One region of the Clostridium tanneri genome, then DNA from elsewhere that is predicted to be linked to it. Evidence: a T-box and tRNA genes for the amino acid it is inferred to sense, from the RefSeq annotation. Region 1 holds a T-box; the other holds one or more tRNA genes.
The links. A T-box is a leader RNA that pairs with one kind of tRNA and senses whether it is charged. The one in region 1 lies ahead of tyrS (tyrosine--tRNA ligase), so its partner is inferred to be a tRNA-Tyr.

Region 1 (4,282 bases):
CATTTACGCCACGGGAATTTCATGGCAAGGCCTTAGGATCTTGGGACTATATAGAGAAAAACATTGTTACAATCAAGCTTTTAGTTGATGAATCCCTAAGAGATAGGATGATGGAATACTGCGGAGAAGAAAATATTCAGTCCTATGGAGATAGTAAATTAGTGGTGAACTTCCCCTTTGTGGAAGATGAATTTGGATATAATCTCTTGCTTAGTTTTGGTGATAAATGTAAATGTTTAGAGCCGACACGTGTACGAGAGGAGATTATTAGAAGGATTAAAGAGTTGTTAAGGATTTATAACTATCAGTAACATAAGAAGATTGCTGATTATATTGTTTTGATTTTTAGTAGATGCTCTACCATAAAAAATGCACCTCTAAATATTAGATTTCTATCTAACCCTGGAGGTGCACTTTATTTATTTTATAAGCTTTACAAAGCGCTTCTTTCCGATTTTCATCACATCGCTGCAAGTTAGTACTCTATCTGTATGACATGATGTCAGTTTTTCACCGTTTAACTGAACTCCATCCTGGGTTAACAATCTTATAAATTCACTTCTACTCTTTACAAAATCCATCTCCATCAGTTTAGGGATAACATCGAAAATAGTATCTTTTCCTGTTTCTATTAAGAGTTCTGGAATGTCATCAGGAATAGATTTTTTACTGAATGCTATATCATAATAGTTAACTGCTTTTGACACATCCTCTGGACTATGATAAAGTGATGTAATAATTTTAGCTAAGAGATATTTAATATCCTTAGGATTTGCACCATTATCTAGTTCTGTTTTGATTTTATCGATTTTATCAGGATGCTCATCAGTAGTTAACTCAAAATATTTAATAATAAGTTCATCAGGAACTTCCATAACCTTCTTAAACATTACCTCTGCAGGTTCGCCAACGCCGATATAATTACCAAGGCTTTTACTCATCTTTTCGACACCATCTAGGCCTTCAAGGATAGGCATAAAGATTGCAATTTGCTGCTCCTGACCTAATGTTTTCTGAAGGGTTCTGCCCATAAGAATATTAAAGGTTTGGTCTGTTCCACCTAATTCCATATCAGCTTTAAGTTCAACAGAATCATATGCCTGCATTAGAGGATAGAAAAATTCATGAATTCCTATTGGAATCTGATTTTCATATCTCTTTTGGAAATCATCTCGTTCTAAAATTCTGGCAACGGTAGTAGTAGCGGCTAACTTGATAACATCCTCAAAGTTAAGTTTAGAAAGCCATTCGCTATTAAAACGAACCTCTGTTTTTTCCGTATCAAGCACTTTAAAGATTTGCTGACAATAGGTTTTGGCATTTTCCTTTACCTGTTCATCAGTTAGAGCCACTCTGCCCTTAGACTTTCCTGTTGGATCACCAATTCTACCGGTGAAATCACCAATGATAATTACTGCACGGTGTCCTAAGTCCTGCATTTGTTTGATCTTACGGAGAACTACTGCATGCCCTAGATGAATATCCGGTGCCGAAGGGTCAAGTCCCAATTTGATAGTTAGAGGTTTGTTCTGCTCCAATGATTTTTCCAGTTTTGCAAGTAACTCTTCCTGGTTTACAAGGGTGTGTACCCCTTTGCAGATAATTCTCATCTGCTCCTTTGCTGTTAGCATATTTAACATCTCCCTGAAAATATTATTTTTAATATTAGCAAGGTCTATAAGAAGATAAAAGTAGGCAATAAAAAACTCGCCCCTTTAGAAAAAGGACGAGATAAAATTCGTGTTACCACCTTAAATTTATAAACAACTCACATTGCTTACCTTATCAAGTACGTCATCATAAGATGAGATACTTTATCACGATAACGGGTGAAGATGCTCCGTCGCAGCCTACTAAGAAAAACTATTCGGTGCGAAGCTCAAAGATGTATTCACAATCGCTAACCATGCACCTCTCATCATACGGTAACTTTCTGTTTGGTATACTGATTGCTACTAGTTCTTATCGCAGCTTTTATTTCTTATACTCCGAAATGTAGAATACCACAAATCTTCGTTATGCAGATATTAAATTATTGAAATTATACTCTATTGGTTGTAATAAGTCAATGGGGTAATAAAGAGATTCTACTAATTGATTTGGGTGTAAACTGTGACATAAATTTTTAAAAATAAATAAAAGTATGTTAGAATAAGCAGTATGAGTTTAAACTATTGAAAATCAATTGTAAGCAGGATTTTAAGAAAGGAACATTGGTAAAATATGAAACGAGAAAGACTAAATGAAATTGATATTTTGAGAGGAATAGCATTTATATTTGTTGTAGTACAGCATACCCTAGGGGGATTTTCTAATATTAAGGGACTTCCATACTCTAGCTATACAGTAATGAAGATTATGTATGTTATGGGTAAACCAGCAGTGCCTATGTTTTTGTTTATCAGTGCAGTAGCTCTTTTTTATGTAAGTTTCAACAACTTTGATTGGAAAAAGTATTATGCAAAAAGAATAAAATACATACTTATACCTTACGTTATATGGTCTGCAATAAATATGATTAAACTTGGGAATGAAGAGAGGTTTAAGGACTTTATAGTTCAGGTTATTGCAGGAAATGGAGCCTTTCATCTTTGGTATATGGGAATGGCCCTAGGACTATATCTTATATTTCCTATAATACTTTGGATTGCTAAAAGAATACATTCTTTAGATATTAAAATTAGGACAAGCATCTTTGTTCTATTACTATGTTTATATTATCAAATATCAAAGTATCAGTCAGTTATTTCTGATAACACAGCCAGGTTTATATTTGGAACGCCTACAGAAGTACAGCAGAGAATTATAAATATATCTATATTATTTTGGTTTATATACTTTGTATTAGGAGTGTACTTAGCTTTAAATTATGGGTATATTAAGAAAAAACTTGTAGAATTTAAGGTTGGTATATATGGAGCTTATGGACTGCTGTTTATATATGCTTATCTAAATGAGATAAATAAAGTGAAATATGTGAGAATACTATCCTTGTTATATATGATAGTTTCTATATTAGCATTTTACTTGATCTCGGTTAAACTTGTAGAAAAAGTTAAGGTTTATAAGTCAATGAAATTTATCGGTGATTATTCCTTTGCTTCATATATGGCACATGTTATTGTTATAAACTATGTTGCCAATGATATTATGATAAGATTCAATACTAGAAATTACCTTATAGTAGGAGTTTTAACCTTAATTATAACAGTAGTAGTAACCCCTGTTTTTATTAAGCTAATTAGTTTTATTCCTTTTTCAGAATATATAACCGGTAGCAAAGTGTCTCGTAAGAAATTCATTATAAAAGAAGAATACTCAAAAACAGCCTAGTGTTTACATAAGTTGTACATCATAATTAAAGGGAATGGATTATTAATTATTCAACTACCCTATAATAATATCTCAGGATTTGGAAAGAAAACTAATGAGAAATAATGGATATACATTCCGTTAATAATGTATAATATTAGTATAAGCTTAAAGATTATTCCAATTAGATAATAAGGGGTAGTAAAAGGCAGGTGAGATGGGATGGTTAATAGTAATATATCACTAGACTTAGGATCTGGTATTAAGATAAAGGGATTAAAATTTACTATAGATGGATACATAGTATTTAGAGATTCCGATGGTGCAACATGGACTGAATATAAACTGAAAAGTAAAGAAAATTTTCAAATACGATGGTTAATTGTTGACAAATTAAATAACCAGTATGCTGTTTATAGCGAAGAGCCCTACAGCAAAGGGTTTCTAGAAGAGAATATTAAAAGTAAGGAATATAAAGAAATAGAAAATAAGTCAGCGAAGGTAGAAGACTATAGAGGAAATGTAGATGTAGATTTAGGGGAAGAAGTATTTTACAAGGAGTACGAGGATATTACAGAAACACTGTTAATATCAGTAGAGAATTGGGGCGGACAGCAGGAGTTTTCAAAGGGGTATTATATAAAGGAAAGAGATATTGAGAAACTAGAAGAAGAACCTATTAATAAGTATAACCCGTCTATACTAAACAGTACTAAGAAAAACAAAATAGATGTAAAGCTTGTATTTATGACGATTTTTGCTCTTATAACAATAATATTAACTCTAAGGTCCTGTGTGTTAAACAACAAGGATAACAGACTATCTAAGTTTATAGCTTCAAACAGTGACTTTAAATATGAGACTTCTATAACTTCGGATTTAGACCAAAGTAAAAAGGCTGATGTGTACTCTGGAAATATGACAGTAGAGGAAGCAGCTAAGCTAATTATATCTGGTCTAGAAGGAAACA
Region 2 (4,282 bases), on a different contig from region 1:
GATGTACAGGGTAGTCTCTCGCCTGAATTTCTCCTATGCTCTCCGAATCACCAAGACATGCATCTATACCTATTATGTTACTATGAGGGTGCAGAAGTTTAATTTCATCTAATTTTCTATCAATATTTAAAGCATGTATTGGATCTGAAATTGTACCATATACAGGAAGAGGAAAGTTTTTAGATGTAAGTAAGGTTCCAATTAAGGGACCAAGACAATCCCCTATACATCTATCAGTGCCAATACATACTATAATTGTATCCTCGTTAATATAGTCTTTTAAAAAGTATGCAATTTCATAATATGCTAGTGGATTCTTGTAGTTAGCTTTTACCTTATTCAATAGATACACCTCCTTAATAATTTATATGAAGATGTGTTATGAAATATTAAGGGAAAAAGAATAAAAAATTTATTTAGTGGGATAATAATATGATGCAAGGAAGGTGTGTTATATGAATAAGAGAGTACAAATATTAGCAATAGTTTCATCAACTATTATATGTGTATTTATTATGCTGTGTTCAGATAAAATTTATATGTATAAAAACCTAATAGTAGATACCATTGAAGAAAGCAGTAATAATAAAAAGGTAAGTAAAGAAGATGAAAAAAAACCAGCTGAAAATCAAGATATAAGTGAGTTGCTCAAAAGTAAAGATAATATTGAGTCAGTGGTTATAAGCGATAGCTATAAAAAAATTAAGATGGATTCTTTAGCTAGGCAAATAGAAGAGGATAAAATAGACTTTTTTGGTCAAGATAAAGTTGATTATGGAAAAGAAGACAAGAAAGATGTGGTTAATAAGAGTGATAACTTTGGTAAAGATAACAAATCTAGTATAAGCAAGGGATATAATAAGAATGGTGAGATAAAAAAGGAAGATATACCTGTTTTTAATACTGTATCATCAAAGGATAAGGTTAACTTAAGTAGCTCTGATAAAACAAAAATACTCTTAACAGCCAGTAAATTGTCTGTTGTTGACTATGAAAAAGTAAAGGAGTATCTTTCTAGTGGCAGCAATAAAGATATAAAAAGCGCATTAAAACTACTTAATCAGAGGCTATCTGATAAAGATTATGAAAAGGTAAAAGATGTGGCAAATAAATTTTTAGGTGAGGACATTGTAGAGCAGTAGCGCCAGAATAGTTTCTGGTATTTTAGTGGAAATATATAGGAGCTTTATCGCTGAATCCTCTAGATACTGCTTTGGTAAAGGGCTAGTTCAAGCATAAATCAACGGTGGTTTCAAAGCATTTCTAGTTGTGAATTCGCCAACATTTCAATAGTAAATAATCTGCATTTAAAAAATGATTACGTGAGTTATATTGAGGTAATTGAAGGTACATGGAGGAAAATCAACTAGAATTCACTAAAGGGGCTATAATCGAATTTGAAAATAATATGGTGTCGTTATATAATAATCCATGTCAGCGGCGTTGAAAAACAAACCAAAGACAAAACAAATAATTAGCTGGCATAGCTCAGCAGGTAGAGCAACTGACTTGTAATCAGTAGGTCGCGAGTTCGATTCTTGCTGCCAGCACCAAAAAAATATGGAGGAGTTCCCGAGTGGCCAAAGGGGGCAGACTGTAAATCTGTTGTCAGTGACTTCGATGGTTCGAATCCGTCCTCCTCCACCATAAATTAAGGGCGCATAGCTCAGCTGGGAGAGCACCTGCCTTACAAGCAGGGGGTCACAGGTTCGATCCCTGTTGTGCCCACCATTAAAAACTTAATTAAATTAGCTGGCATAGCTCAGCAGGTAGAGCAACTGACTTGTAATCAGTAGGTCGCGAGTTCGATTCTTGCTGCCAGCACCAAAAAAAAAATATGGAGGAGTTCCCGAGTGGCCAAAGGGGGCAGACTGTAAATCTGTTGTCAGTGACTTCGATGGTTCGAATCCGTCCTCCTCCACCATAAATAAAGCACTTAAAGGTGTTTTATTTTTTTAACATAATATGTACTAAATGTATAATACATAATTAAAATATGAATAATACTCTTATCAAGAGAGGCGGAGGGACAGGGCCCGATGAAACCCGGCAACCAGCTTTATGCTAAGGTGCCAATTCCTGCAGCGTTGACTGCGAGATAAGAGAGTTGTTAAGTTTATTAACCTCTTCTTATTAATAGAAGAGGTTTTATTTTTGATATAATAAAACGGAGGGATAAATATGAGAAGGCTATTTACGTCTGAATCAGTTACAGAAGGACATCCAGATAAAATTTGTGATCAAATTTCAGATGCTATTCTTGATAGTATATTAGAAAAAGACCCAAATGGAAGGGTTGCTTGTGAGACATCAGTTACTACTGGAATGGTTATGGTTATGGGAGAAATATCAACTAATTGTTATGCAGATATCCCAAGAATAGTTAGAAAAACTATAGAAGAAATAGGATACACAAGAGCTAAGTTTGGGTTTGACTGTGATACTTGTGCTGTACTTACTTCTATAGATGAGCAATCATCTGATATAGCTATGGGAGTAGATGAAGCTCTTGAATCTAAAATGGGTGAAATGGATAGAATGGAAGCAATAGGTGCTGGAGACCAAGGTATGATGTTTGGTTTTGCTACAAATGAGACACCTGAATATATGCCTATGCCAATAAGCTTAGCTCATAAGCTTTCAAGAAGATTATCAGAAGTAAGAAAGAATGGAACTTTAACTTATTTAAGACCGGATGGAAAGACACAGGTTACTGTAGAATATGAAAATGACAAACCAGTTAGAGTTGACACAATCGTAATCTCTACTCAGCATGATCCGGAAGTGACTCGTGAGCAAATAGAGAAGGATTTATTAGAACATGTAATAAATCCTATAATTCCAGCTGAACTTTTAGACGATACAACTAAGTATTTTATAAACCCAACAGGAAGATTCGTTGTTGGAGGACCACAAGGAGATGCTGGTTTAACTGGAAGAAAAATAATAGTAGACACATATGGTGGATATGGTAGACATGGTGGTGGAGCTTTCTCAGGAAAAGATCCAACAAAGGTTGATAGATCAGCTGCATATGCTGCAAGATGGGTTGCTAAGAACCTAGTTGCTGCGGGTGTTGCAGATAAGCTAGAAATACAAGTAGCTTACGCTATAGGAGTTGCTAAGCCTGTATCTATTACTGTAGACACTTTTGGAACAGGAAAAATTGAAGAGAACAAGATAATAGATATAGTTAATAAGGTATTTGATTTAAGACCAGCAGCTATAATTAAAGAATTAGACTTAAGAAGACCTATTTACAGACAAGTAGCAGCTTATGGACACTTCGGAAGAACTGATGTTAATGTTCCATGGGAAGCTTTAAGCAAGGTTGAAGATATAAAGAAATACTTATAATAAAAAGCTCTTATGCATATGCATAAGAGCTTTTTATTAGCTAAGAATTAACAGTGAATGGTGAATAGTTTATGTTATAATTATAATGAAGAAAAGAAATAGGAAATAACTAAAAAAATTAGGAGAGATCTTATGCAGGAAGTACAGGGTATTGTAGAAGATATAATATTTCAAAATGAGGAAAATGGTTATGTAGTAGCAAGGATTAAGTCCGAAAAAGAAAACATAACAATAGTAGGTTGCATACCTTATATATCAGAAAACTTAAACTTAAGACTGTCTGGGGAATGGGTATTACATCCGAATTTTGGTCAGCAATTTAAGGTAATATCCTGTGAAGAGATTGTACCAAGTTCTACTGTAGGTATAGAAAAATATTTGGCCTCTGGAATAATATCCGGGATAGGACCTGTAACTGCAAAAAAGATTGTTGAAAAGTTTGGAGAAAAAACCTTAGAGATTTTGGATAATAATATAGAAAGATTGAAAGAGATAGATGGGATAGGCAAAAAAAAGATAGCATTAATATGTGAATCTTATTCTAAGCAGTATGAAATTAGAAATATGATGATTTTCTTTCAAACTTATGGAGTTTCACCTAATCAGTGCGTAAAGATACATAAAAGGTTTGGAGCAGATTCAATAAAAATTGTAAAGGAAAATCCATATGTGTTAACTGAAGAGATTTCTGGAATAGGATTTAAAACTTCGGATAAGATTGCAAGAAGTTTGGGAATAGAACCTAGCTCTCCTTTTAGAATACAAAGTGGAATAAAATATCTGATAAATCAGTTTTGTGCATTGGGTAATACCTATATACCTTTGGAGATATTGATTAAGGATGGAATTGATACTCTTGGGGTTACTAAAGAAATAATTGAAGAAAATATATACAATGCACAAATTGATGGCAAGATAAAATTAG

Region 2: it has a tRNA-Tyr gene. The T-box ahead of tyrS (tyrosine--tRNA ligase) is inferred to sense a tRNA for this amino acid. The anticodon was not compared.

Annotation. Positions count from the first base shown of each region.
Region 1 covers NZ_JARUJP010000015.1:75,875-80,156, reverse strand. Annotated here, with positions in the region: gene P8V03_RS13075 (helix-turn-helix transcriptional regulator) at 1-311, shown strand, start outside; gene tyrS (tyrosine--tRNA ligase) at 420-1,631, opposite strand; T-box leader at 1,720-1,978, opposite strand; gene P8V03_RS13065 (acyltransferase) at 2,224-3,333, shown strand; gene P8V03_RS13060 (DUF4178 domain-containing protein) at 3,535-4,282, shown strand, end outside.
Region 2 covers NZ_JARUJP010000005.1:66,491-70,772, forward strand. Annotated here, with positions in the region: gene yyaC (spore protease YyaC) at 1-343, opposite strand, end outside; gene P8V03_RS05830 (hypothetical protein) at 456-1,142, shown strand; tRNA gene P8V03_RS05835 (tRNA-Thr) at 1,478-1,553, shown strand; tRNA gene P8V03_RS05840 (tRNA-Tyr) at 1,563-1,647, shown strand; tRNA gene P8V03_RS05845 (tRNA-Val) at 1,656-1,731, shown strand; tRNA gene P8V03_RS05850 (tRNA-Thr) at 1,752-1,827, shown strand; tRNA gene P8V03_RS05855 (tRNA-Tyr) at 1,840-1,924, shown strand; SAM riboswitch class I at 2,007-2,105, shown strand; gene metK (methionine adenosyltransferase) at 2,182-3,357, shown strand; gene recD2 (SF1B family DNA helicase RecD2) at 3,490-4,282, shown strand, end outside.